3 regions of the Mesorhizobium sp. WSM4830 genome follow, and region 2 is predicted to be linked to each of the others. Evidence: riboswitches for the same ligand, from Rfam matches in the RefSeq annotation. Region 2 holds a riboswitch; each other region holds the start of a gene.
The links. Region 2 has a riboswitch for thiamine pyrophosphate ahead of thiB (thiamine ABC transporter substrate binding subunit). Riboswitches for the same ligand answer to the same signal wherever they lie in the genome.

Region 1: another riboswitch for thiamine pyrophosphate. It lies ahead of thiC (phosphomethylpyrimidine synthase ThiC); the one in region 2 lies ahead of thiB (thiamine ABC transporter substrate binding subunit).
Region 3: another riboswitch for thiamine pyrophosphate. It lies ahead of thiC (phosphomethylpyrimidine synthase ThiC); the one in region 2 lies ahead of thiB (thiamine ABC transporter substrate binding subunit).

The regions. Positions count from the first base shown of each region.
Region 1 covers NZ_JBVVQI010000001.1:515,068-524,664, forward strand. The annotation lists gene thiO (glycine oxidase ThiO) at 1-575, opposite strand, end outside; gene thiC (phosphomethylpyrimidine synthase ThiC) at 582-2,411, opposite strand; TPP riboswitch at 2,512-2,628, opposite strand; gene AC0L2Y_RS02615 (Fic family protein) at 2,799-4,343, opposite strand; gene panB (3-methyl-2-oxobutanoate hydroxymethyltransferase) at 5,037-5,873, shown strand; gene panC (pantoate--beta-alanine ligase) at 5,870-6,760, shown strand; gene AC0L2Y_RS02630 (Ros/MucR family transcriptional regulator) at 6,955-7,410, shown strand; gene AC0L2Y_RS02635 (DUF6074 family protein) at 7,907-8,152, opposite strand; gene AC0L2Y_RS02640 (TadE/TadG family type IV pilus assembly protein) at 8,611-8,964, opposite strand; gene AC0L2Y_RS02645 (TadE/TadG family type IV pilus assembly protein) at 9,005-9,445, opposite strand; gene AC0L2Y_RS02650 (pilus assembly protein TadG-related protein) at 9,451-9,597, opposite strand, start outside.
Region 2 covers NZ_JBVVQI010000037.1:13,858-23,454, reverse strand. The annotation lists gene AC0L2Y_RS30125 (amino acid ABC transporter substrate-binding protein) at 1-726, opposite strand, end outside; gene AC0L2Y_RS30120 (RNA polymerase factor sigma-32) at 1,052-1,909, shown strand; gene AC0L2Y_RS30115 (M48 family metalloprotease) at 1,923-3,392, opposite strand; gene thiQ (thiamine ABC transporter ATP-binding protein) at 3,646-4,437, opposite strand; gene thiP (thiamine/thiamine pyrophosphate ABC transporter permease) at 4,434-6,035, opposite strand; gene thiB (thiamine ABC transporter substrate binding subunit) at 6,293-7,306, opposite strand; TPP riboswitch at 7,350-7,464, opposite strand; gene AC0L2Y_RS30095 (thiamine diphosphokinase) at 7,583-8,227, shown strand; gene AC0L2Y_RS30090 (ABC-F family ATP-binding cassette domain-containing protein) at 8,229-9,597, shown strand, end outside.
Region 3 covers NZ_JBVVQI010000019.1:52,044-61,640, reverse strand. The annotation lists gene AC0L2Y_RS22655 (acyltransferase family protein) at 1-737, shown strand, start outside; gene AC0L2Y_RS22650 (hydroxymethylpyrimidine/phosphomethylpyrimidine kinase) at 1,332-2,144, opposite strand; gene AC0L2Y_RS22645 (thiamine phosphate synthase) at 2,135-2,740, opposite strand; gene AC0L2Y_RS22640 (thiazole synthase) at 2,737-3,510, opposite strand; gene thiS (sulfur carrier protein ThiS) at 3,512-3,709, opposite strand; gene thiO (glycine oxidase ThiO) at 3,678-4,679, opposite strand; gene thiC (phosphomethylpyrimidine synthase ThiC) at 4,676-6,511, opposite strand; TPP riboswitch at 6,614-6,730, opposite strand; gene AC0L2Y_RS22620 (porin) at 6,974-8,134, opposite strand.

The DNA.
Region 1 (9,597 bases), on a different contig from region 2:
ATCTCGCCGCGAACGCCGCGCAGTCGGTCATCGACCGCGCCTATCCCCGTGCAGTCGGTCTGGCGATCGAAACCGGAGCCAAGCCGGGCGTCGACGCCGAAGCGGAATTCGACGCCCATCACCGCCAGCCTGTCATGAAGTGTCGTCATCGCCTGGCGTGGATCGAGATGGGCCTCGTCGGGGAAGAACAGCCCACGGCGGAAGCGGCCGGCGAGGTCGGGCTCCAGCAACGCGATTTCATCTTCATCGACGCGCCGATAACCCGACGTGCGGGTGGCAAAGCGGTCGAGCTCGCCCGTATCGCGCGGCGCGGCCACGACCAGTGTTCCGGCCCGCGTCACCTGGTCAGGCGTCGCCGCATCCCACCAGTCCGCGGCGTTGCGTCCGAGATCGAGCACGGACTGCTCGGCGCTTTCACGCTCGCACCAGGGCGCCAGCATGCCGCCGGCGAACCATGACGCATTGCCGCCAAGGCTGTGCCTTGTCTCGGCAACGGTCACAGCCGCGCCGCGCGTAGCGAGCTCGAAAGCTGCGGTGAGGCCAGCGACGCCGGCCCCTTTGACCAGCACCCTCATGATCGCTCATGCGCCTGCGAAAGGCATAAGCGCTGCGCCGGTCTCTGCCGCCGGCACGTAGAGGTCACCGCCATCCCGGTACCTCGCCGCCATCGCCGCCATGCCCTCCTTCTGTGCCTCGGCGCGGATGTCATGGGAAATGCGCATGGAACAGAATTTCGGGCCGCACATCGAGCAGAAATGCGCCACCTTGTGCGCCTCCTTGGGCAAGGTCTGGTCGTGGAAGGATCTTGCGGTTTCGGGATCGAGCGACAGGTTGAACTGGTCTTCCCAGCGGAACTCGAAGCGCGCGCGGGAAAGGGCGTCATCCCGGACTTTCGCCGCTGGATGGCCCTTCGCGAGGTCGGCGGCATGCGCCGCGATCTTGTAGGTGATCACGCCAATCTTGACGTCATTGCGGTCGGGAAGGCCGAGATGTTCCTTCGGCGTGACGTAGCAGAGCATGGCGGTGCCGAACCAGCCGATCATCGCCGCGCCGATGCCGGAGGTGATGTGATCGTAGCCCGGCGCAATGTCGGTCGTCAGCGGTCCAAGCGTATAGAACGGCGCCTCCCCGCAGACAGCGAGCTGCTTGTCCATGTTCTGCTTGATCTTGTGCATCGGCACGTGGCCAGGCCCCTCGATCATCACCTGGCAATCCTTCGCCCATGCGATCTGCGTCAGCTCGCCCAACGTTTCCAGCTCGGCGAATTGCGCCGCGTCGTTGGCATCGGCGATCGAGCCCGGACGGAGCCCGTCGCCGAGCGAAAAGGACACGTCATAGGCCCGGCAGATGTCGCAGATCTCCGCGAAACGCTCGTAAAGGAAGCTTTCCCGGTGATGGTGCAAGCACCATTTGGCCATGATCGAGCCGCCGCGCGAGACGATGCCCGTGACCCGGTCGACGGTCAGCGGGATGTAGTGCAACCGCACGCCGGCGTGGATGGTGAAATAGTCGACGCCCTGTTCGGCCTGTTCGATCAGCGTGTCGCGGTAGACCTCCCAGGTCAGGTCCTCGGCAATGCCGCCCACCTTCTCCAGCGCTTGGTAGAGCGGCACCGTGCCGATCGGCACCGGCGCATTGCGCACGATCCAGTCGCGGATGTTGTGGATGTTGCGGCCGGTCGACAGGTCCATCACCGTATCGGCGCCCCAGCGGATCGCCCACACCATCTTTTCCACCTCTTCGGCCATCGAGGAGGTGACCGCCGAATTGCCGATATTGGCGTTGATCTTCACCAGGAAATTGCGGCCGATGATCATCGGCTCGCTTTCGGGATGGTTGATGTTGGCGGGAATGATCGCGCGTCCGCGCGCCACCTCCTCGCGCACGAATTCCGGCGTGACGAAATCGGGGATCGCCGCGCCGAAGGCTTCGCCGTCGCGCTCGAGCTTGCCGCGCAGGATCTCGCGGCCGAGGTTCTCGCGGATGGCGACGAACTCCATTTCAGGCGTGATGATGCCGGCACGCGCATAGGCAAGCTGGGTCACGGCCTTGCCTGCCTTGGCCCTCAGGGGCCGGTTTCGGACTGGAAACTCCGGTGTCAGGCGTTCGCCCGTGACGAATCCATTGTCTTCCGGCCGGACATGGCGGCCCTCATAGGCCTCGACGTCACCGCGCGCCGTGATCCATTCGTGACGAAGCCGGGCAAGACCCTTCTCGATGCTGGTTTCGACAGTCTGGTCGGTATAGGGGCCGGACGGATCGTAGACGGTGACGGGCGGCTCGCCGGCCGTTGGATGGACGGAGATTTCGCGCATCGGCACCCTGATCTGCGGGTGGATGGCACCGGGTTTGTGGATTTTCCGCGAGGCGGGCAGCGGTCCCGTCGAGACGGCGGGAGTGAGGGCATTCATCTTGAGGCTCCTTTGCTCATGCATTGGAGACCCAGTTCTGTGACGGAAGGATGAGACGCTTCTGTCGACCTGCCGAAACAGGACCTCGGGCGTAAACTCCCGCAAAGCGCTTGCACCGTCCCTACGCCAGTATGAACTGGATCAGGTTCAACGGGTCACTGCGCCGCGAAAGCAAGCAGTATCTCAGCCCCTTGCCGGGACTCCCCTGGTGAATGCGTCAGGTTGGACGGGACGTCTCCGGTTTGTCAAGCGCGTTCTGGCCGCGGCTGATCGGCGGCTGGTCAGACCGTGCGGAAAAAATCGCGCATGTCTCGGCGACAAGTCAAGCGTGGGAGATGAAGACAGGGACAAGGAATCGCAAACTGTCGGACTAAAAATCGATCCGCCTCAATGGGAACCAAAGGTTTGCGCGTAGATCGCCTCGATTCTTCCTGCCTCGTCACTGGTCAGCGCGGAGAATTCCTTTTCGCGCTCGCGGTTCGACAGATGGCCACCATTCTGGTGAAGGAAACGGAAGAGCAGGGCGGCCAACCGCTCGGGCATGTCGATAAAGGCGTCCACCTGCTGCCGAAATTGGGCGTAGCGCTGCAGAAACGCGGTTTCCTCGGGAAGGTCCCGTTCGATCGTCCGCTGAACGCAGGCATAGAGGAATTCGGCGTGCGGGGTCGCATCGAAGAACCGGTAGAAATCACCGGTGTCATTCAGCACCCGGACGTTGAATTGCGGCGTCGGTTCCCATTCCACCCACGGCAGAAGGCGCTGCGAATAGCTCTCGAGCACGCCCCTGTACTCGTTGATCTGGTCCAGGATCGCGGCCGAGACGGGAAAGACCACTCCCGGCGGATTGAAGCCGCGCGTGGCAAGGACGTGGTGGATTAGGTAGCGGTGAATGCGGCCGTTTCCGTCCTCGAACGGGTGGATGTAGACAAAGCCGAAGGCGAGGATTGCGGCGGCTATGACCGCATCAAGGTTTTGCGCGGGGCCCTGATCGAAGGCCGCCATTCCATCGATTAGCCGCGGCAGGTCCTCGGGCCGAGCGCTGATGTGATCGGGCAGGGGCGTGCCGTTGTCTCGGTCATGCTCACCGACGAAACCTCCTTCTTTTCGGAAGCCAAGTCTTACGAAACGGGCGTCGCCAAGTACAATTTTTTGCAGACGTAGCAGCTCATCGCGATCGATCGGCCAGCGGCCGGCTTCGCCGATGGCGCGGCCCCAGCGCTGGATGCGATCTTGCGGCGGGCGCTCGCCCTCGATCGCATAGCTTGATCGCGAGTCTTTGAGCAAAAGAAAGGCGGCGGTCCGAGCAAGGAGGTCGCGCGGCACGTCCGCCACGATTGCCTCCGCGCGCCGCGGCAGTTCAAGGCCAATGAATTTTTCGAGAGTCTTGGTTCGGAACACCAGGGGGCAGAACTCAGGCGTGCCGGGGAGATTGTCCTTTATGCGGTAGCGCGAAGCGGTCTTCTCGGATCCGGGCCACTGCAGCTCGGGATCGACAACCGGAACGTATCGTCCGGCCGCCGCGTCCGGCAGATCGAGACGTGTGCCCGTCAGCCATTCAGATAGAAACCAGATGCGGCGGGCATAACTGCCTGTGGGGCTTTCACGGACGAGCGCCTCGATCGGTGCGGGACCGGTCACCTGGAACAGCCGTTTGAGGACGGCAAGGTCGAGCCCCTCGTACTTGAGCGCGAAGGTCAGATGGCCTTCGAGTGTTGGATGTGGGGCATGGCGGGGCGTCATGATCCGCCAGCCATCCCGTTCGGTAATGCGATGATGCTCGCCAGTGGCCGACAGGGTCCGGGGCAAGGGCACGGCGAGCTCGTAAGCTCCGATCAGGGCGCTGTACCCGGCCGGGGTCACCATCTCCGGAAGGCGGATTTCCTGAAAAACGATAACAGGACCTGAAAATTGGTGCTTCTGCGCCACAGGCATGAAAAGGGGATCCTTTCATCGAATTTTGGTGCGACTGAGCCAAATCTTATGAAAAACGATTCTACCTCATGAAAATTGATGCTGCAAGCCGACTTTTCCGAAAACCGATCCGCGGCGGTGATCCGTCTGCATGGCTCGGCCGGAAAGTGATCGTCGCGCCGCCAGCGATCGTGGGTCACTGCGCGACCGTCGGCTGTCTCGGCCACGCCTTCAGGCGGGGGACAATCACCTCAGGCAATGTGGACGGAGCGCCAGCGCAATGATGTTCCCATGGAAATAAGCGTCCACAGCGACCAAATCAGTTCCGCGGCGATAGCACGGCGGTCGCCGGCTTTTATGCGTCGCCTTACAGCTTTGGCCTCGTGTTCAGTCATTGCCTAGTTTTTCGCCACAATGCATCTCGGTACGCCTTGTGACCTGAGATCGATTCTGAACGTGAATCACGCTGTTGCGGCAGTCAAACTCGTACGAGCTGAAGCACACCCCTTGAGACCACCACCACGCTGATTGTTAAAAACAATCACAACAAGGGTACTGCGAAACTCGGCCGAAGCAGGAAAATGGGGGCCTCTAGCCCTTGGTTTGAAGCGCTTCGCAATGCAGCCACTTTGCTGTTTGATTTTGGCCTTCGCACCTGCACAAAACTATGCAAAACCGTTGACCGCTTAAACCTGACGTAGGGGAAATGTGCCGATGAGTGTGGCGGTAGAAACGAAGGCGTCGACGCCGCCGGACATCGCGGCCAGCAAGGGCAAGGATCCGGTCGTCTGCTTGACCGCCTACACCACACCCATTGCGCAGCTCGTCGACAGATATTGCGACGTCGTGCTGGTCGGCGACAGTGTCGGCATGGTGCTTCACGGTCTGCCCTCGACCCTCGGCGTCACGCTCGACATGATGATCATGCATGGCAAGGCCGTGCGACGCGGTCTTGAGCGCGCGTTGATGGTCGTTGACATGCCATTCGGCTCCTATGAAGAAGGCCCCGAACAGGCCTTTCGCAACGGCGCGCGGCTCATGGCGGAAACCGGATGCGCCGCCGTCAAGCTGGAGGGCGGCGAGAGCATTGCCGAGACAATCCGCTTTCTCACTGCTCGCGGAATTCCCATCATGGCCCACGTCGGGCTGACGCCGCAATCGGTCAATGTGTTCGGGGGCTATAAAGTCCAGGGCAGGGGCGTAGACGGCGACAGGATTTTTCGCGACGCCATTGCTGTTGCCGAGGCCGGGGCGTTCAGCATAGTGCTGGAAAAGGTCACGGAGCCGCTCGCACGGAGAATAACCGAGAGAGCCACAATTCCCACGATCGGCATCGGTGCCTCAGACGCCTGCGATGGTCAGATCCTTGTGATCGACGACATCCTGGGCATGTTCACTGGTTTTCGGCCGAAATTCGTCAAGCGCTATGCCGAACTGGGCTCAGAGGTCGAAGCTGCCATCGCTGCCTACGCGGCTGATGTGCGGGAAGGGCGCTTTCCAGCGGCCGAACATCTTTTCGCCGATGAGCCGAAGGCCGGAGATGTTGCATGAGCGTGCCGATTGTCCGCACCGTTGCCGAACTTCGTGCCTTCGTGGCGGGATGGCGCCGTTCAGGTGCCACTATCGCCGTGGTGCCCACGATGGGAGCCTTGCATGAAGGACATTTGAGTCTCGTGCGTTCTGCGCTTCAGAAGGCCGATCGTGTGATCGTGACGCTGTTCGTCAATCCCAAGCAGTTCAACAATGCCGCGGATCTTGCCGCTTATCCCCGCACCGAAAAGGAAGACGCTGCAAAGCTCACTCCGTTGGGCGCACACCTGCTCTATGTTCCGCATGCGACTGAGATGTATCCTGACGGCTTCACCACGACCGTGTCCGTGTCCGGCGTCGGCGAAGGCCTATGCGGTGCGTTCCGGCCTGGTCATTTCGATGGGGTGGCGACCGTCGTTGCAAAGCTCTTTTTGCAGACCGGCGCTGATTTCGCCTTTTTCGGAGAGAAGGACTTCCAGCAGCTTCTACTCATCACTCGCATGGTCCGGGACCTGGATATGCCAATTACCATCGTCCCCTGTCCGACAGTCCGGGAACCCGATGGTCTCGCTTTGTCATCGCGCAATGTTCGGCTCTCGCCAGCGGAGCGGGCCATTGCCCCAAGGCTGGCATCGGTCCTGCTCGATACTGCGGAGGGGCTCTCGAACGGCTCTCCCGTCCTGCCAGCGCTTGCCCAAGCGCGTGCAGCGATCCTGTCCGCAGGCTATCGCGAGGTCGAGTACCTGGAACTCCGTGGCGAAGCAGATCTGCAACCGATAGCAACAAGCATCGATCGGCCGGTCCGCCTGCTCGCAGCCGCGTGGCTCGGCCAAACACGGCTCATTGACAACGTCAGAACACTGCCGCCTTGCCAACTCACAAATGAGTCGCTGCGGACTTCCGGCTAGCGTGAAAATGCAGCTCGGGCCGCGCGAGCGTGATTGGACGCGGTTGTCTCCATGAAAACCTTGTCAACTTGCTCTGGCCGGGCAGAGAGAGCCTTGCGTGAATGCGCGCCCAGAACGAATATATTGGTCATTAGCATTTGCGTTGGTGAAAGTTCCCGAATAGGAACGAGTGACGAATCAGGGGCCTGAGCTTGATGGACGAAGCAACTGAGCAGACGAGCACTGGTCTTTTAGGGCTGACAGCGGGCATCGTCGCGGCCTATGTCCAGAACAACGCAATGCCGGTAGCGGATTTGCCGGCGCTGATTGCTGGCGTCAATTCTGCGTTGTCGGCTCTAGTTCAGCCCGTCGCGGCACCACCGCCAGTATCTACTCCGGCCATAAATCCGAAGAAGTCGATATTTCCCGACTATATCGTAAGTCTCGAGAATGGGCGGAAATTCAAGTCTATGAAGCGTCACCTGGGTTTGCTGGGCATGACACCTGACGAGTACAGAGCCAAGTGGAGATTGGCCTGGGACTACCCCATGGTGGCCCCTAGCTATGCAGCCAAGCGGTCTGCTCTGGCTAAGGCGAGCGGTCTTGGCCGCAGACGCACTGCAAAAACACCGCCTAGGAAAGGCCCCGCAAAGCGGAAACCCAAGGTGTAGCGCGCGCCTATCAGAGTTGGCAGACGCCAAAGCCTGACCTCTCGCTGACCAGATGAATGCGATTCCGCCCAGCCATCTTTGCGGCATCGAGGGCGGCGTCGAGGCGCCCGGCCCGTCGGTGACCAGCTCGTCCACTTGCGCGGTCGCCACACCTGCCGGGAAAGTGTAGCCGAACTCCGGCTCGTCCTTCAGCGGCCTTGAGTTACGAATAACGGCCAGCGTTCTTTCGACAATCAAATTCGGCCTCTGTCGACCTCGCTTGTAGTATCAAGACGAATTCCGCCCACGCGACCGAAACAATCTGCGAGTCGCACCTGACACTGAATGCGGACTGCGAAATTACGCAAAAGAGCATCACTCGCCTGGTGGCCGAACCTGTCGTCAGACCCAATGAGAGGTTGAGCAACCTTGCGTTGGACGGAAGCAGTGCTGGTAACAAATGCCAAGCCTAGTCTAGTAGAGTCCGCGAGTGGCAATCATTCGTCGTGAGTCGATGCTAATGTACGCGTTTCGCAGCACTCCGGCTCGCTATATCGCCTAAGACGGCATGAAGAAGCGATCCAACTTCCAGTTCGGCGAACCTGGGCGCAACTCCTGATTCGGACAACTGAAGGAGAATTGTCTTGGCAGTGCCGCGCCAGAACGCATTCGCATCTTCGCCGTTCTTGGTTTCCAGCACGCGGGCAATTCCCTCGACCAACTTCCGCCGCCGATACAGCGGAAACGCCCTTATGTTTGACACCGATCACCTACCCATTCAGTCTCGCGATTAAGCACTGGAGGATGAGAAAATCTGGTTAACGGCACATCCTTTTTGTTGGGTGAGCGTGTAGCGGGAGTTCTGAGGTCGGGCGGCGGCTTGGGCGCAACTGTCGGGTAGCAGGGATGGGCCAGAGCGACATTGGCCAATGTCCGTTCACCAGCCAAGACGGTCCGGGCTGGCAGAGCGAATGGACTTCGCTATGTCGGACGAGCAGCCTGGACGACGAATATGTTGGTCCCTGCCGGCGCCTGCCGTGGTAAGCGGGATCGGTTGTCCGATTTAGGAGCATGCCTGCCGCACCAAAGGGCTGCAATGCGCGCCGGCGAACCCAATGGGTCAAAGCGGGGATACGGCCTCGGAAGCAAGCCGTGAGGAATAGCTTAGCTGCCGGTATTCTGTGAAGGATCGTTAGCCGCGGCGTCCGACGTGAACAAGCCCTATGTCCCAATCAAGGGAACTGTGACTGTCGTTGCGTAATTTATCGGATACTGGTCGAAATATGGGAACTCGATGACGAAGGCATAGGTGGCGGTCAGATGCGCTAAGCGGAACCCGCCGCTAGGGGGATCGATCCCAATCGTAACCACGACGTCTTTCAGTCCCAGATCCAGTAATTTTTGCGTGGCGATGGCTTGGATCTGGGCCTGCGTCAGCGAGTTCTTCATCTGCAGCGCACGCGAGGACGTTTCCAGCGTATACCGAACGCTCGACATGCCGTTCAGAGCCCAGCCGAACGCGAAAATGCCGAACAAAAGCATCATCAGAAAAGGCGCGAGCAGTGCGAACTCCAATGCAGCTCCGCCTGATGCATTGCCCGCGAAAGGTCTCCGTTCAGCGGACACGAATCACCTGTTGATGACCGAGCTCGCGTGAAAAGGAAACCTCGCCAAAACTGAAGGGCGGTGACCAGGTGGCTGTCGCCTGGATTACGAGGAAGACCGAGGGGGCTTTCAAAGTGTCGCACAGGATCGATGGATCGACCACGATGTTCCCGCACATATATTTACGGCTCAGCGTCACCTGCGCGCCATCGGGGTGGTTTTCCCAGCTCGAAAGAGCGACAGCTTGGATGGTGGCGTCCTCGACGGCTCCTTGCATCACGAGGTTCGCCGCCGTCTTGACGCCTGCACGCATCGACAACGTGTTTGATACGAAGGACCAGCCGTTAATGATGCCAAGAAGTACCAGGCAAAGGATGGGCACAATCAGTGCAAACTCTACCGCAGCAACACCTGAATCGCTCCGGAAAATTCGGACGGATCGCCGTTCCACGAAAATTACTCGACAAGCCGAACGGATTGCGTCGCCGGAATATTGCGCATTCCGAGGCTCGTGCAATCCTGGCTGATGCTGGTGTTGCCGGACCACTGCAAGGTGCCGGCGACGACCTGGGTGCAACCACCCTTGCCAGAGAAATTGCCGAG
Region 2 (9,597 bases):
GGTGCCGTCGGCCTTGATGTCGGCCAGCGCCTTATTGATGGCGGCCACCAGTTCCGGATCGCCCTTGCGCACGATGACGCCGGAATAGTCGGCGTTTTCTTCCTGCGCGGCAATCTTCACATTGGCGTCTGGCTTGTGCTTCTTGAAGTCGAGGAAGGACAGGCTGTCGTTGATGGTGGCGTCGGCGCGGCCGGCGAGAAGCAGCTGGATCGACTGGTCGAAGCCGTCGGTGCCGACGAGTTCGGCGCCGTTGGTTTCAGCCAGCTTGCCGAAATTCGAAGTCAGCGACTGCGCCGCCTTCTTGCCCTTGAGGTCGGCGAAGCTCTTGATATCGGTGTTGTCGCCACGCACGATCAGCACTGCCTTGGAGGCGATGTAGGGATCGGAAAAGTCGTATTTGGCCTTGCGCGCCTCGGTGATGCCGACCTCGTTGATCACGGCATCGTAACGGTTGGCGTCGAGACCGGCGATCAGCCCGTCCCATTTGCCTTCGAGGAACTGGGCTTTGACGCCGAGGCGCTCGGCGATGGCCCGCGCGATCTCGACGTCGAAGCCGACCAGCGCGCCGGAAGCATCATGATAGGTGAAGGGCGCATAGGTTCCTTCCGTGCCGACCTTGAAGACGCCGGACTGCTTGATCTGGTCGAGATTGGCGCCGGTATGACCGGCGGCGATGGCCAGAACCTGCAGCGTCCCGGCGATAATGAGCGATTTGAGCCATTTCATTTTTCTGTGATCCCGTCCTTGGCCGATGTCCGGCGTCATTGCGAGTGCCGGAAAATGACAGATGCGCGATGCCAGAATAAGAAACTACATTTCAAAAATCTCGCGCCCTTGAAATCCCATTCTCAACCAGCATCTCCCGGCGCCATCCAGCTGAGTCAAGGCCGGTGGCGAATCGCCTGGAACAGCGCAATCGACATGACAGTCCGGGGGAACATTCCCCCGCATGGCACGTTCTTCGCTGTTGTAGGGCGCGGCGCCGCCATTTCAACCATCGGCGCCAACTCACGATTCGATCGCACCGCAACGCCTGAAGCAGGAGCGCGGCATGATGGAAGACAGTGCAGGACGGACCATGGTTCGCGCGGCGATGAAAGCCCCTTATCTGGAACGTGACGAAGAGCATCTCCTGGCGCTGCGCTGGAAGGAAAATAATGACCAGCACGCGCTGCACCGCATCACCGTCGCGCATATGCGGCTGGTCATTTCCATGGCGTCGCGGTTTCGCCACTACGGCCTTCCGCTGGGCGACCTGATCCAAGAAGGCCATGTCGGGCTGCTGGAGGCAGCGGCCCGTTTCGAGCCGGAGCGCGAGGTGCGGTTCTCGACCTATGCGACCTGGTGGATCCGGGCCTCGATGCAGGACTACATCCTGCGCAACTGGTCGATCGTGCGCGGCGGCACCAGCTCGGCGCAAAAGGCGCTGTTCTTCAACCTGCGGCGCCTGCGCGCCCGCCTGGCAAACGGCGCCGAGCAGACGTCGAATGCCACGCTCTACCGCGAAGTGTCGGCGGCTCTCGGAGTTTCCGAGGCCGATGTGGCGATGATGGATTCCCGCCTTTCAGCACCCGACAGTTCGCTCAATACGCCGCTTGCCGACGACGCGGGCGCAACCGAGCGGATGGAGTTCCTGGTTTCGGATGACCCACTGCCCGATGAGGTCGTCGGCGATACGATCGACGTCGAACGCCGCTCGGTGTGGCTGAGGACGGCACTCGGCGCGCTCAATGCGCGCGAGCTCAGGATTATCGAAGAGCGCCGGCTAAGCGACGAGGGCGCGACGCTCGAAGCGCTCGGCGAGACGCTCGGCATCTCCAAGGAACGTGTCCGCCAGATCGAGGCGCGCGCCATGGAAAAGCTCAAGGCGGCGCTGGTGAAGCAGAATCCGGAATTTCTCGCAGCCTGAATCGCGTCGGCTGCTATTTGTCGGTGACGATCTTGACCTTGTCGCCGGCTGAAACCGCGGCACCCGGCGACAGCGCGTTCAGTACCCTGAACAAATCCAGCTTGCGGTCGACGCCGACCATCTGTGCGGCCAGCGAGCCCATTGTCTGGCCGGGCTGCACCGTGACGATGCGGATACGCAGCGGCTTCAGCGCTGCCTTCTCGGCAGCACTCAGGATGCGGAACGAGCCGCTGACCGAGCGCGCCACCGTGCTCAGCGAGGTGCTGGCTGACGGTGCAGCGGTCAGCAAGCGGTAGACCTGGCCGCCGGCGCGGATCACCGCAATGTCGAATTGCCAGCCATCGGCGCTGGCATGCGCGGTTGCCGCTTCGTTGCCGTTGATCGTTTCCTGGCGAACGCTGCTGTCGTCGAGGCCGGCGACCCAGCCGCTGCGGATGTAGTCGGTCAGCGAGCGGTCCTTGTCGATCGACACGCCGTCAAAGCGGATTGCCATGTCGCCCGGGCCTGTCGCCGTCACCGCCGCCGCCGAATTGTCGATGATGAAGCCGTTAGGCACCGAGAACGACACGCCGAGGCCAGGATGCAGGAAGGTTTCACCGCGCACATAGCCTTCCTCCGGCGTGTCGCCGTAAAGCAGCCCGTCTACGCCGGCAAGAAATGAATCGCGGTCGCGCGACCCGACACCGGGCGCGCCGAACTGGCGGGCGTGGCGCTGCGCGAGATCGATACGCTGCGGCGTGTTGGGGTGCGTCGCCAGGAAGTCGAGGCTGGCGTCGGTGGCGCCGCTGATCGAGCGGAAATCGGTATAGGCCGACATCGACTGCAGGAAGCGGCCGGCGGCGTAGGGATCGAAACCGGCTTCGCCGATCGACTTGATGCCGATGGCATCGGCCTCCAGCTCTTGATTGCGCGAGAACTGGGCCAGCCTCAGCTTGCCGCGGATCAGCGCCGCCTTGGCCGTCGGGTTGTCGCCGAGCACGTCAGAAACGACCTTGGTCGCCAACCCCTCTTCGGCCTCCAACTGCTGGCGCTGCAGGCCGTGGTTGGCCGTAACGTGGCCCATTTCATGCGCAATGACGGCGGCAAGCTCGGCTGAATCATTGGCCAACGCCAGCAGGCCGCGGGTGATGTAGAGATAGCCGCCCGGCAGCGCGAAGGCATTGACGTTGGGCGAGTTGAGGATGGTGATGCGGTAGGTCTGGGTCGGGTTGGCCGACACCACGGTCAGTCTGCCGACGATCTTGGCCACCATGCGCTCGAGCTTGGGGTCGGAATACTCACCGCCATAGGTGGCAAGGATGCGCGGGTGCTGCGCCTTCGCCAGTTGGGCGAGCTTGCTGTTGGCGGCGACATTGTCGACCGTGATCGGCTTGTCGGAGGGCTGGAAGCCCGATTCCTGCACGTCGGGAGGCGTGAACATCTGGCAGCTTGCCAGCGCCAAGGCAAGACCGGCCAGCGCCAGAAAGCGCGCCAGCGGTTTCACTCTCCGATTGTCGATGCCGGTCGGCAGATCGGCTTCCTTTCAAGTCCTGGGACGTGATCGCGAAAATCGGGCGCGATTTCCGGAAAGCATCACGCGCAAAATCAAGTGCTACGGCGTCCTTCGTGCGTCCGACAGATACGAGGCAGCAAGGCCAAATCACGGTCTAGGCCGGACCAGCTCCTGGGGACCTAGCCACACTACCTCGACCATGGCAAGCAAGCGCCGCTTCGCCTTCCGCCGGTTTGACCATAAATTATGTCCGCTTCCGGGCAACATCTCGTGATCCAGCCGCAAACGGACCCGAGCCGATATAGCGTCGGAATGCCTCCGGGCCAGCCCCGACGAAAAAATCGGCGGCGGTGCCCGTCGCGGCAACCGTGCCACCATCCAGGAAAACCATGTTTTGGCCGATGCGGCGCGCATCGTCCGGCTGGTGCGTGACGAACAGCACCGTCATGCGCTGCTCCGAATGGACGTCGGCCACCAGGTCGAGCATGTCGTCGCGCAGTGCCGGTCCGAGCGAAGCGAACGGCTCATCGAGCAACAGCACCGGCCGGTCGCGCACCAGGACCCGGGCGAGCGCGACGCGCTGCCGCTCGCCGCCGGAGAGTTCGCTCGGCAGCCGGCTTTCCTTGCCGGCAAGGCCGACGCGCTTCAGCGCTGCGGCGATTGCGGCGCGGTCAGCCTCGCTCAGCCTGAGCGAAGGCGAGCGGCCGAGCCCAACATTCTGCCCGACGGACAGATGGGCAAACAGGTTGTTTTCCTGGAACACCATCGATACCGGCCGCGCTGAAGGCGGCGCAGTGCTGACGTCGGCGCCGCCGATCAGCACGCGGCCCGACCGCGGCGTCTCGAAACCGGCCGCCAGATTGAGCAGCGTCGACTTTCCCGACCCGCTCGGCCCCATGATGGCGGTGATCTCCGACGCCGGGAAATCGACATCGAACATGAGCGGCGTTTCACCATAGCTGAACGAGACGTTGTCGAGCCGCACCGCCGCGCCTTTTTCCACCGAAATCGACCGTTCCGGGCTGATCGGCATCATGATTTCTCCCTCTTTCCCAGCCAGTCCGCGGTCAGCACCAGCGCCAGGCAGACAAGGCCGAGCAGCAGCGCCAGCCCGGCCGCATCCTCGGTGCGGTAACTGCCCATGCGCGCCAGCAGCAGATAGGGTAAGGTCTGCACGGAATCGCTGCCGAACAGCGCAATGACGCCGAGATCGCCGAGCGACAGCGCCATGGCGAAAGCGAATCCGGTGGCGAGCGGCCGCCGCAGCGACGGCCAGTCGACCAGCCGCAACCGGTTCCAGCCCGAGATACCAAGCTGTGCACAGAGCCGTTCGTGGCGTTCGCTCGCCGCGTCATAGGCAGGGCGGATGGCGCGGATGGCGAACGGCATCGCCATCACCGCATTGACCGCAACCACCATGACAGGGGCGATCGCAAAGACATCGCTGACGGCGCGCAAGAGCAGGAACCAGCCGGCGCCGATGACGATGGGCGGCACCACCAGGACGAACCCCGCACCGGTGTCGGCCAGATGTTCGAGCAGTGTCCGCCGGCCTGTCCGCCGGGTGAGCGCCAGCGCCCGGCGCGCCATGACCAGCGACAGCGACAATGCCACAGAGAGCAGCGCCGACAAGAGGGAGAGTCCAGCACTGGTCGCCGTCGCTTGCCGCACCGCGCTCTCGCCGGCCAGTCGACCGAGATCGGCGCCAAGCCCGGCTGCCAGCGTCGCCGCCATCGGCCCGGCGACAAACAGCAATGCCAGCCCGATCACCAGCGCGTTCAGCACGGTCTCGGCCGCACCGGCTGAAAAATACCGGCGCGGCGCCACCGGCAGATTGGCGTCGCCGGTCACATTGGCGCCGAGCCGTGTCAGTGCCAGCACGACCACGAAGGTCAGCGCAATTTGCAACAAGGTCAGCGTCACCGCCCGCGCCGGGTCGAAGTCGAAACGCAGCGCCTGGTAGATGGCAACCTCCAGCGTCGTCGCGCTGGGTCCGCCGCCGAGCGTAAGCACGATGGTGAAAGAGGTGATGCACAGCATGAAAACGAGCCCGGCGATGCCCGGCAGGGCCGCACGCAGCGGCGGCCATTCGATCAGCCGAAAGGCCGGCGCAGCGCCCATGCCAAGCTGGCTCGCCAGCCGCCATTGGTTGGCCGGCACGGTCTGCAATGCTTCCAGGAACAGCCGCGTTGCCAGCGGCAGGTTGAAGAAGACATGGGCAACGAGGATGCCCGACAGGCCGTAGATGCCGGGCCAGCTCTGGCCGCCTAGCGCGCCCAGCGTGCCGGCAAAATACCCGGCACGGCCGTAGAGCGCCAGGACACCGAGTGCGGCAACAATGGCCGGCAGCGCCAGCGGCAGGGCGAAAAGCTGCAGGATAAAGCCTCGCCCGAGAAACTGTGGATGCCGCGACAGGGCGCGCGCGACGAACAGCGCCGGTGCAACGGAGAGCAGGGTCGAAAGGACTGCCTGCCAGAGCGTGAAACGGGCGACGCGCAAGAGATAGGAATCGAAAGCGGCGCCGGCGCCGGACGGGTCGCGCATGGCTTGCAGGATGAGACCTGCGAACGCCCCGCCGATCAGCAGCGCGATGGCTGCGAGCGCGACGATGCCGGCAGTGACGCGGGAGTCCACTGATGACGCGCGTTGCACGCTACACCGCCCGATTCGAGATTCTTAGCGAGGACAGCGTTCCTTCGCGCCCCCCTCTGTCCTGCCGGACATCTCCCCCACGAGGGGGGAGATCGGCTGTCACTTCGGCCTTAGCCAATTTCCAACGTTGCAGGACTGAGCGAGACGCCGAAGCTGCCAATCTCCCCCCTCGTGGGGGAGATGTCCGGCAGGACAGAGGGGGGCGCCGTAGAGTGACCACCTTGATCAGCTCGCCACGACTACTTGCTCATCGCCGCAAGCCACTCATCGACCCAGGCCTTGCGGTTGGCCGCGACTTCCTCCGGGCTGAACAGCAAGGTCTTGGTCGGTTTGACAAGCTTGTCGAACGCCGGATTGAGCGGCTTGTCGGTCTTGCCGGCCGGGAACATCCAGTTGGTTTCGGGAATGACATCCTGGAATTTCGGTCCGGTCATGAAGGCAATGAACTTTTCCGCCAGCGGGTTCTTCGCGCCCTTGGTGGTGATCCCCGCAACCTCGATCTGCAGATATTCGCCCTCCTCGAAGGACGCTGCCTGGTAGCGCTCGGTGTTTTCGGCGACCATGTGGTAGGCCGGCGAGGTGGTGTAGGACAGCACCATCGGCACCTCGCCCTTGGTGAACAGGCCGTAGGCCTCGCTCCAGCCTGGCGTCACCGTCAGCACCTTCGCCTTGAGCTTGGCCCAGGCTTCGGGCGCCTTGTCGCCATAGACCGACTTGACCCACAACAGCAGGCCAAGGCCCGGCGTAGAGGTGCGCGGATCCTGGATGACGATCTTGTCGCCGGCATTGCCCTCGACCAATTCCCTGAGGCTTTTCGGCGGGCTCTTCAGTTTTTCGGTATCGTAGACGACGGCGAAATAGCCATAGTCGAACGGCACGAAAATATCGTCGCTCCAGGCTCCCGGGACGCTGACGCCCGACACGGCGCCGTGTGGCGAAAACAGGCCGGTTGCCTTGGCGTCGGCGGTCAAATTGGTATCGAGGCCAAGCACGATATCGGCCTTGGTCGCGGCGCCTTCCAGCTTCACACGATTGAGCAGCGCTACGCCGTCGGCGACCGAGACGAATTCAACGACGCAGCTGCATTCGGCCTCGAAGGCCTTCGTCACAGCGGGTCCCGGACCCCAATCGGCGGTGAAGCTTTCATAGGTATAGACGGTCAGCTTATCCTGTGCCGATGCCTGCCCTGGCAGGGCGAGCGCGGATGCCGCAAGCAGGATAATCGAGACAACAGAGTGAAAAAAACCGCGCATCGGCGCCTCCTTCGTTCGCGTTGAAAGGAATTGAGGCGTCGGGCTGTCCGAAACGTCTAATCCCTCCGCCGGTACAAACCGGATCAGGTTCAGCGGGTTGGCAGTCTTGCCTCTCAGCCGGTCCGCGAAAATCGCGTCCGGCACCCCGTTAGAGCGTTGCGACACATAGGCCCGGCCGAAGTGCTGCGCAAGCGGAAGTTTGCCGGACATCCAAAGCCCAGCCTTCTGCCGTTTCATCTTCCGTTTCCGGGGCAGGGCTGGTAAGGGCCACGAGATATGAGCAAATTCACCATCCTGCTTGGCGGCGATCTCATCCGCACGCCGCTGCTCGACCGCCAGGTCGAAGGCTCGCGCGTCATCGCCGCGGATGCCGGCATCGGCCATGCGCGCATGCTGGGCCTCAGGCCGGAACTCTGGATCGGCGATTTCGATTCGGTGCCTGCCGATTTGCCGGAGGATCTGGCCGCCGTGCCACGGCAGGTGTTTCCCGCCGAAAAAGACAAGACCGACGGTGAACTCGCTATCGCCGCCGCACTCGAATGCGGTGCGACCAGCCTTGTGCTCGCAGGCGCCTTCGGCGGCAAACGCACCGACCACATCTTCCTGCATCTGGCGCTGAGCGTCCGGCTGGCGGAAGGCGGGACGGAAGTGCTTTTGACCAGCGGCGCGCAGGAAGGCATTCCCTTGCTGCCGGGAAAGACTGACTTCGACTATGCCGACGGCACGCTGTTTTCGGTGCTCGGCTTCTCCGATCTCGCCGGCCTGAGCGTCACCGGTGCCAAATGGCCGCTCGACCATGTCGAGGTCGCGTTCGGCTCGTCGCTGACCATTTCCAACGAGGTCAGGGGCCGGCTGGAAATCGCGCTGGCCAGCGGCCGCGCGCTGCTGCTCGCGCATCCTTTTCCCCTACCCGAAAGCTGACATGGCGCCGCCACTTCTCAATCTCGACGGGATAAAGCTGACCTTCGGCGGCACGCCGCTGCTAGACGGTGCCGCCCTGACGGCCTCAGCTGGCGACAAGATCGCCCTGGTCGGCCGCAACGGCTCTGGCAAGTCGACGCTCCTCAAGATTGCCGCCGGGCTGATCGAACCGCAGGACGGCGAAGTCTTCCGCCAGCCTTCGGCGACCGTGCGCTACTTGCCGCAAATTCCCGACATGGACGGCTTTGCGACCGTCCGCGCCTATGTCGAGGCAGGGCTCGGACCCGCCGACGATCCCTACCGCGCCACCTATCTGATGGAGCATCTCGGCCTGACCGGCGAGGAGCGGCCGAACGACCTCTCCGGCGGCGAGGCGCGGCGCGCCGCCCTCGCCCGCGTCATGGCGCCGGAGCCCGACATTCTCCTCCTCGATGAGCCGACCAATCATCTTGACCTTTCGGTTATCGAATGGCTGGAGGAGGAGCTTGCCCGCACCTCCTCGGCACTGGTCGTCATCTCGCATGACCGTCGTTTTCTCGAGCGCGTGTCGCGCGCCACAATCTGGCTCGACCGCGGCCAGACCCGCCGTCTCGACAAGGGCTTTGCCTTTTTCGAGGAATGGCGCGACACGGTGCTGGAGGAGGAAGAGCGCGAGCAGCACAAGCTCGGTCGCCAGATCGTGCGCGAGGAGCACTGGCTGCGCTATGGCGTGACAGCACGGCGCAAGCGCAACATGCGCCGGCTCGGTGAGTTGCAGACCATGCGCCAGCGCTTTCGTGGTCATCGCGGCGCCGAGGGTGCGGCGACGATGACAGCCAGCGACGCCGCCGAATCCGGCAAGCTGGTGATCGAAGCCAAGAACATCGAGAAGAGCTTTGGCGATCTGACTGTGGTCAAGGGATTCTCGACCCGCATCCAGCGCGGCGATCGCGTCGGCCTGGTCGGGCCGAACGGCGCCGGCAAGACGACGCTGTTGAAGATGCTGACCGGCGAATTGAAGCCGGACGCAGGTACGGTGCGGCTCGGAACCAATCTGGAGATCGCCACGCTCGACCAGAAGCGCGAGGCCGTCGATCCGCAGGAGACACTGGCGCAGTATCTCACCGACGGTCGCGGCGAGAACCTCGTCATCAATGGCGAGCAGCGCCACGTCGTCTCTTACATGAAGGACTTCCTGTTCAAGCCGGAACAGGCGCGCACGCCGGTGCGCGAGCTTTCGGGCGGCGAGCGGGCCCGGCTGATTCTCGCCCGCGTTTTGGCACGGCCGGCAAACCTGCTTGTGCTCGACGAGCCGACCAACGACCTCGACATGGAGACGCTGGAACTGCTGCAGGAACTGGTCGCCGGCTTTGCCGGCACGGTGATCCTGG
Region 3 (9,597 bases), on a different contig from region 2:
CGGACAGGCCCGAATTGCTGGTCTGGGGCGATTCATTTGCCATGGCACTGGTTCCCGGCTTGGCCAAGACGATCGGAGAGGCCGGCCTGGCTCAGCTCACGATGAGCGGGTGCTTCCCCGCCATCGGCGTTGCTGCCTTCAATCGCGCAGCGTCTCCCTCCTTCGCTGAGGACTGTATTCGCTTCAATGACAGTGTTTTGGGTATCCTGAAAAATCGGCCGGAGATAAAGACCGTTGTCATTTCGAGCCCATTTGACGCCCCTGACTCCAAAGACTTCATGCTGCTTAAGAGGCGTGATGGGACATTCACGGAAGTTGACACTTCGGTAGATGGAGCCGTTGAGGGTATCAAGTCTCTCATCGAGGCCGTTCGCGCTTTGGGCAGGCGAGTGGTCGTAGTTGCTCCCCCACCAGTCGCAGGCTTCGATATCGGCGATTGCCTTGAGCGAAAGGTGAGAGGAAATATTATGCTCGGGCGGCACAGTGATTGCGAAATCTATGTCACCGATTACCGCCGGATGAGATCCCGCACTCTTGAGCTCTTGAACCAAGTGGCTGTGAAATCTGACGTAGAGGTTGTCTCTTACCACGACTTTCTCTGCGACGACACAAAATGCAGAACCGAGATCGATGGCAAATTTCTCTACCGAGACAGCGGCCACCTTTCCTATGAAGGATCAGAGATCATCGCTCAAAAGACAAGGCTTGCTGAGAGGCTGATCAGGGCTGCTCGTTGAGCATTTTCGAAATGAATACTGTTTCAAGACTATTTTTTGGGCTTCAGACATTGGAATGCTCCCAATAAGCCCGCAACTTGGGGTCGAATTGTTACCATACCTAAGTGTCCGCTCCAAAAAGAAGTGGGTGATTTCATCGGGTTACCGTCACTGGGTGGATTCGGCGGCTCGGCGGGCCGAGACAGGTTTGCGCGATCTCATTCATCCGCCCGACTCGACAAAGCTCCCGGCCCGTGGTTGTGCAACCGAGTCGAGCGATGGGTAAACGGAAGCTTCTCAAGGCTCAAAGCACCTACTGCAAAGGCCGGTGGTCAGACGATCTCGCTTCCTTAAGAGCTGGTGGCGTCTAACTCTGCAGATGTACTCCACCGATCCGAGCAGGGGCGTCCCCGGCTCTTGGCCGACGATCTGACGATAGGTTGCCACGCTCACCAGGAGCTGCTCACGGGCAGCGGCCAATTGCGCCGCGGCAGAGCCGCGCGAAGCGTCGGCCTGAGCGAGGTCAGTACGTGTAGCCCTCGCCGACCTTAAAGCGCGAACGCGCAGCTCGCGCCTGCTCCGTCAGGAACCGCACGTTTTGGTGCGTCAGCACCGCTACCTCCGGTCGCGAACGACGTTCATAGACCTGGGCCAGTGAGCCGCTGTCGCGGTGGCCGCCTTCTTCTGCAGCTTCTCGAAAACAAACCGCTTGCCTTCGCGCACGCTGTCTTCGAGCGGCTTCGCCTTCGCCAAATGCGCCGCAATCGCGCTGGCCAGCATGCAACCTGTTCCGCGCATCGATGCGGCAAGGCGCGGTGTATCGACGTAGATGGGTTCATGATCGGAGCGCAATAGAATATCGGTCGATCGGGGTCCCGAGGCATGCCCACCCTTGATCAGCAGGGCCTGAGGGCCGGCGGCCAACAATCTTTGTCCCTGTTGGAGTGCACCGTCCTCATCCACTGCCAGTTCGGAGCCAATAAGGCGTGCCAGTTCGGGAAGGTTTGGCATGACAAGGCAGCAAAGCGGCATCAGATCGCGCTTCATCACGGCGATAGCGCCTGCCTCTAGGAGCGCCCGGCCTGAGGTGGAGGCCAGCACTGGGTCGAGTATTACCGGCACTTGCGGGTATTTGCGCAGCACAGCGGCAACGGCAACAACGATATCGGCATTCGCCAGCATGCTGATTTTGATGGTCGCCACATTGTTGGCCCGCAGCGCGGCGCGCATCTGATCGGCGACCAGGCTCGGTGGAGAATGATGAATTTCCATCACGGCGTCGTGCGTTTGCACCGTTAGCGCAGTGACGGCCAGACAGGTGCGCACGCCAATGGATGCGATCGTTTCGATATCGCGTGCTATTCCAGCACCCCCGCTGGAATCCGACCCCCCAACGACAAGCACATGCGGTTCTCGTCTCATCGCCATCGGTCCGTCTTTTCGATCCACTCCCTGGTGCGCGCTTCGGGATCGGAGCTCAACGCGATGTCCGTGACCACTGCCGCGCTGTCGGCGCCGGCTCCAAAGACGCCGTCGAGGCGGCCAGGGTTGAGGCCGCCGATAGTGATTAATGGGATTGGCGCCACCCGCCGCTTCCACTCGCTGATTCGCTCTAGCCCTTGCGGTGCCCACTTCATTTTCTTCAAGATGGTGGGATAGATCGGACCCAGCGCAACATAGTCGGGATCGGCAAAAATGGCGGTTGCCAGCTCGACATGATCATGCGTGCTCAACCCGAGCCTGACACCGGCTGACCGTATCCTTGAGAGGTCGGCGGTTTGCAGATCCTCCTGGCCGAGATGCACGAAGTCGCAGCCCTCCTCGATTGCCAGGCGCCAATGATCGTTGACGATGAGCTGGCTTTTATGTTGGGCACACAAGGCCTTCGACTTGCGGATCTCCGCGCGCAGCCGGGCTTCGTCCATGGTTTTAATACGAAGCTGAACCAGCTTGACGCCGAGCGGCGCCAGCCGTTCGATCCAGGCAGCGCTGTCGACGATCAGGTAGAAGGGATCGAGCTTCATGAAAAAACCGCCCTGCCGATCGTCGGTGTCGATGGCACGGCGACGTCGCGCGGTTCGAGCATTCCGGAAAGGAAGGCTTCGCGGCCGGCTTCGACTGCCTTGCCGAATGCGCGCGCCATGCCGACTGGATCGGCCGCCCTGGCGACTGCCGTGTTCAGGAGCACGGCGTCAAAGCCGATTTCCATGACGGTTGCCGCATGCGACGGCCGCCCGAGGCCAGCGTCCACAATCAGCGGGACGCCAGGGAGATGTCCGCGCATCAAGCGCAGAGCCGTTATGTTGATCGGTCCGAGAGCGGAACCGATCGGTGCGCACCACGGCATCAAGACCTTGCAGCCCGCCTCCAGCAGCCGCTCGGCGACAACAAGGTCGTCGGTGGTATAGGGGAACACCGAAAAGCCGTCCTCGCACAGGATGCGGGCAGCTTCGACCAGGCCGAACACATCAGGCTGCAGCGTGTCGTGGTTGCCGATCACCTCGAGCTTGATCCAGGTCGTCGCGAACACCTCGCGCGCCATTCTCGCCGTTGTGACCGCTTCCTTGACGGAGTGGCAGCCGGCCGTGTTGGGCAGGATTCTTGTGCCAAGCGAGCGGATCAGCGACCAGAACTTTTCGCCGTCCCTGCCGCCGGCCATCTCACGCCGCAGGGATACGGTCACCACCGAGGTGCCCGATGCCTGGACCGCATCGGCAAGGATGGCGGGCGATGGATATTGAGCCGTGCCGAGAAACAGCCGAGAGGGAAGCGTCGTCCCGAGAAGCTCGAACATGCTAGCCTCCCTGCATAGGTGAGAGGATTTCGATCCGGTCGCCGTCGCTCAACTGGAACTCCGCCCGGTTGGCTTTGTGCACGAGGTCGCTGTTGACGGCCGTCGCCAGCCAATCGCCTTCGTAGTCGAGCGCGGCAAGCAGTTCGGCCAGCGTTGAGGCGTCAATCTCAAGCGCTTGGCCGTTGACGATTAGTTTCATTGGCGAGCTCCAAGGTTTTGTCATGACTGAAGACGAGTTCGGCCGCCTGGCGCGCCATGGCGGGAGCGAGAAGAAAGCCATGGCGATAAAGCCCGTTGATCGCGACGGTGTTTCCGCGTGCTTCGACACGCGGCAGATTGTCGGGAAAGGCTGGACGGACGCCGACACCGGTTTCAACGATCTCGGCCTCACCAAAGGCCGGATGGAGGGTATAGGTCGCGCTCAAAAGCTCCATCATGGAACGCGCCGTGACCCGTCCAGCGGACTGGCTCTCGATCATCGTCGCGCCGGCCATGAATTGGTGGTCAGTTCGCGGCACTACGTAGAGCGGAAAGCGCGGATGAAGCAGCCGGACCGGGCGCGAGAGCGAGACATCCGGCGTGCGCAGGATCAGCATCTCGCCACGAACGCCGCGCAGTCGGTCGTCGACGGCGGCAATCCCCGTGCAGTCGATCCGGCGATCGAAACCGGAGCCAAGCCGGGCGTCGGCGCCGAAGCGGAACTCGACGCCCATCTCTGCCAGTCTGTCATGCAGTGCCGCCATCGCCTGGCGCGGGTCGAGATGGGCTTCGTCGGGGAAGAGCAATCCACGACGGAAGCGGCCGGCGAGGTCGGGCTCCAGCAACGCGATTTCGTCTTCATCGACGCGCTTTTGCCCCGAGGTGCGGCTGGCGAACCGCTCGAGTTCGCCGTTGTCACGAGGCGCGGCCACAACCATTGTTCCGGCCCGTGTGAGCTGGTCAGGCGTCGCCGCATCCCACCAGTCCGCGGCGTTGCGTCCGAGATCGAGCACGGACTGCTCGGCGCTTTCACGCTCGCACCAGGGCGCCAGCATGCCGCCGGCGAACCACGACGCATTGCCGCCGAGGGCATCTCTTACCTCGGCAACTGTCACCGCCGCGCCGCGCGTGGCGAGCTCGAAGGCAGCGGTGAGGCCGGCGACACCCGCCCCTTTGACCAGCACCCTCATGACGGCTCATGCGCCTCCGGCATAAACGATGCGCCGGTCTCATCCGCGGACACGTAGAGATCGCCGCCTTCGCGATATTTCGCCGCCATCGCCGCCATGCCCTCCTTCTGCGCCTCGCCGCGGATGTCGTGGGAAATGCGCATCGAACAGAATTTCGGCCCGCACATCGAGCAGAAATGCGCCAGCTTGTGCGCCTCCTTGGGCAAGGTCTGGTCATGGAAGGACCGCGCGGTTTCCGGATCGAGCGACAGGTTGAACTGGTCCTCCCAGCGGAACTCGAAGCGAGCGCGCGAAAGGGCATCATCCCTGACCTTCGCCGCCGGATGCCCCTTAGCCAGGTCGGCGGCATGAGCCGCGATCTTGTAGGTGATCACGCCGGTCTTGACGTCGTTTCGATCGGGAAGGCCGAGATGTTCCTTCGGCGTGACGTAGCAGAGCATGGCTGTGCCGAACCAGCCGATCATGGCAGCGCCGATACCTGAGGTGATGTGGTCATAGCCCGGCGCGATGTCGGTCGTCAGCGGTCCAAGCGTATAGAACGGCGCCTCGCCGCAGACGGCGAGCTGCTTGTCCATGTTCTGCTTGATCTTGTGCATAGGCACGTGGCCAGGGCCTTCGATCATCACCTGGCAATCTTTGGCCCAGGCGATCTTCGTCAGCTCACCGAGGGTCTCCAGCTCTGCGAATTGCGCCGCATCATTGGCATCGGCGATCGAGCCCGGACGAAGGCCGTCGCCGAGCGAGAAGGACACGTCATAGGCGCGGCAGATGTCGCAGATCTCCTCGAAATGCTCATAGAGGAAGCTTTCGCGGTGATGGTGCAGGCACCATTTGGCCATGATCGAGCCACCGCGCGAGACGATGCCCGTGACCCGGTCGACGGTCAGCGGGATGTAATGCAGCCGCACGCCGGCGTGGATGGTGAAATAGTCGACACCCTGTTCGGCTTGTTCGATCAACGTGTCGCGGTAGACCTCCCAGGTCAGGTCCTCGGCGATGCCACCAACCTTTTCCAGCGCCTGGTAAAGTGGCACCGTGCCGATCGGCACCGGCGCATTGCGAACGATCCAGTCGCGGATGTTGTGGATGTTGCGGCCGGTCGACAGGTCCATCACCGTATCGGCGCCCCAGCGGATCGCCCAGACCATTTTGTCGACCTCTTCGGCCATCGAGGAGGTGACCGCCGAGTTGCCGATATTGGCGTTGATCTTGACCAGGAAATTGCGGCCGATGATCATCGGCTCGCTCTCGGGATGATTGATGTTGGCGGGAATGATCGCCCGTCCGCGCGCCACTTCCTCGCGCACGAATTCCGGTGTGACGAAGTCGGGGATAGCGGCGCCAAATGCCTCGCCGTCGCGCTCAAGCTTGCCGCGCAGCATCTCACGACCAAGATTCTCGCGGATGGCGACGAACTCCATTTCAGGCGTCATGATGCCGGCGCGCGCATAGGCAAGCTGGGTCACCGCCTTGCCCTGCTTGGCCCTGAGTGGCCGGCTGCGAATGGGAAACTCCGGCGTCAGGCGCTCGCCCGCCGCAAATCCGTTGTCCTCCGGCCGGATGTGGCGGCCCTCATAAGCCTCGACATCACCGCGCGCTGAAATCCATTCGTGACGAAGCCGGGCAAGACCCTTTTCGATACTGATTTCGACGGTCGGGTCGGTGTAGGGGCCGGACGGATCGTAGACGGTGACGGCCGGCTCGTCGGCCGTCGGATGGACGGAGATTTCGCGCATCGGCACCCTGATCTGCGGGTGGATGGCACCGGGCTTGTGGATTTTCCGGGAGGCGGGCAACGGTCCCGTCGAGACGGCGGGAGTGAGGGCATTCATCTGAGGCTCCTTTGCTCAAGCATTGGAGATCCAGTTCTGTGCCGGAAGGATGAAAAGACGCTTCTGTTGACCTGCCGAAACAGGACCTCGGGCGTAAACTCCCGCAAAGCGCTTGCACCGTCCCTACGCCAGTATGAACTGGATCAGGTTCAACGGGTCACTGCGCCGCGAAAGCCAGCAGTATCTCAGCCCCTTGCCGGGACTCCCCTGGTGAATGCTTCAGGTTGAACGGGCCGGCGCCGATTTGTCAAGCGCATTCGGGCCGAGGCGATGATCGGTAGCCGGTCAGACCATATGTCGGCGACAAACCAGGCGTTGGAGACGAAGACAGGGATAAGGGGTCGCAAACGGTTGAACTAAAGATCGGTCCTTATGATGATTACGCCTTCAATCGGCACCGAAGGTTTGCGCGTAAATCGCCTTCGGGCGATCCGCTGGGGCGCCGACACCAGATGGAGTTGTTTAAAATGAGCTTTGGAATCGGAGTATGCCGCCGAGGCTGTTCTTTTTGCCGACGTGAGTCCAGTTCACGCGGGAATGGTCGACCGCGCCGGCGCCGAAGTTGCTGTAGTGGTCGTAGTCGACTTCGGCTGTGACTGTGAAACCTGGAACGACCAAGTAGGCGACGTTTGCAGCCACACCAGAGTTCCAGAACTGATCACCCGAGACCTGAAGGTTGAACGAAGTTTTCTCGTTGAGTGTGTAAGTGGAGCCGGCCCAGAAAGCCCAGTTGCCGCTCCAAGTTTTGTAGAAGCCGCGACCGTGAGCGGCGACTGCATTGGTTGGGTCATCATTGAGATTGCCAATGGAGCCATAGCCGAACATTCCGAATAGCGACAGGTCATCTGTGACATTGAAATCGACGCGGACCTTGCCGGCCAAAGCATCGTAGTTGCTGTCACGGGCGATTACGCCGGTGATCGCGCCCCAGCCCTGCGTCTGTTTTACGCCGAAGACGACGTGCGGAACATGGCTGTCGATAGTACCGACTACACCCGACCCTTGTTCAAGTGAAACCAGAGCCGAAAAGCCATTGCCGGCATCGAAGTAATACTGGGCCACGTTGGTATCGAAGTCGCCGTACGGAACGAGTACGTTATTGAGGACGTTCCCGGCGTAGCCTGTAAACGTGTCGAAGGCCGACTCGTCCTTACCAACTCGGAGGCCACCAAGCTGAATCCAGGCGGAAGCCAACTTGACGCCGCTGTTGAAGCCATAGTTCTGAGGGCTGTCCGGACCCGGATGAGCGTTGCGGTTGCCGAAGTTCACGCGGTTTTCAGTATAGGTCTTCAGTGCGCCGAGTTCGGTCTCCTGGCGCGTCCAAGTTTTGAACGTGAAACGCGTGTTGTTTCGCCAGGTGCCCCGAGCCTCGCCAGGGCTCCCATCGGTGGTTCTTGCCCCGTCATAGGATCGGACATCGCCGAGGCCGACGTCGTAACGGATGTAGCCGCCGATGCGCAGGCAGGTCTCGGTGTCGGGGATATGGAAGTAGCCCGAACCGTAGACGTCGCAGATCTTGACGTATTCGGTCGGGTCCGGCGCAGAGACTTGGTCCGCCGCGCGAGCGACGGAAACGGAGATCAGGGCCGCAACTGAGCCGAGAAGAAGGCTGCTTACGTTCATTCCGGATCTCCATTCAAAGGTTAAAAGATAATCATCAAGATGAGTTCTCGTGAATGCTAAAAGTGCGCAATTGAACGTTTGAAACTTTTGTTGCACAAAAACGAACTGCTCAAACGACTGGAGATTTACGGAAGAACAACTATGCTTGGTCATGCATTGCCCGAAAAAGGTTGGATTCGACCTGTGTCAGGCTCAAAGAAAGGCAGGACGCCTATTGCTTTGCCCCGCTGCGCTTCCACACTGCTGTTCAGCCACTCAGTTAGATTCAGCACTTCTGAACAAATCGCCATTATTCATCTCTGCTATTTGTGGGTTGGGCGTCGGCGTTCGATGCAGAGCAGCAAGCGACGTGCCATACTGAAGAGGTAGCTCGCGCTGACACTTAAATGCCCGGCGAAACTTCGTCGTGCTCTCTTCTTTTTTGCTTTTGGGGGTCACGCTGAGCACGAAAAACAGATGTTTCGGACATGGTTCGTATGTTCGATATGTGACACTTTCGTTCGATACCGTCAGCATTTGTTCGCTGTCAGCCGACGAAGCGACGCCTCTGGGCACGTTGCGCTATGACCAGCAGGGCGCGCCCGAGTGCGCTGCGTTTGAATACGATGCAGGCTGGCTGACAGCAGCGGAAGGCTTCTCGATCGAACCGGGTCTGCCATCGTCACAGGCCCTCAATTCCATCGGAAGACCGGCGACGGATCCCATAGCGCGATCGCCGACACGGAGCCGGACGGATGGGGCCGGCGTGTTATCCAGCGCGACCACGCCAAGCCTCGCCAAGAGGCGAGCCGGGGGAAATGGCGCCGAAACGCGACCTCTGAACGCGATGGATTACCTAGGCAGTGGATGACATGAGCCGCATTGGTGCGCTTCCGCTTGCAGGGCGAAGAGAGGGTTACGAAAGAACGATCGAGGAGGGTCGACGCACCACGCCGCCGCTCATTGAAATCAGCCGAACTCCTCGCTGCGACGCATGCCGTCGAGACGAACACCGAGACGGCAACGGATCTCGCCTATTTGCGTGGACGTAGCACGTCCCTTGGCGGCCTTCGTCCGAAATGTTCTGTTGACGACGACGCCTCGCTATCGGCAAATTTCCGAAGGTTGCCGATGATCGCTCTGTCACGAAGGGCGAAGTGCTCTCGTCAGGCTGCAATTCGAAATGCTTGATCATGTCCTCGAACGGGCCTGGTTCTGGCTGGCCCAGCGCCAGCTGATAGCGGGTCAGATCCTCCTGCAGGTCTCTGAGCCGCAAAGCGCTGGCTGAAGCGCACGTCGAAGGTGATGCTGATCGGCTTGTGCGCAGGCCGCGCACCAGCGTTCGAGACCCATGCCCTCCTTCTTGCCGTCGAGCGCCGCCTCGAAGATGGCCCAGAACCGACCGTTCCTGCCCCCGCCCTCAAGGGCCCGCGGCGGCATGGGTATTCGCAAGAGAGCGCCGGACGCATTGCCTCGCCTACTGG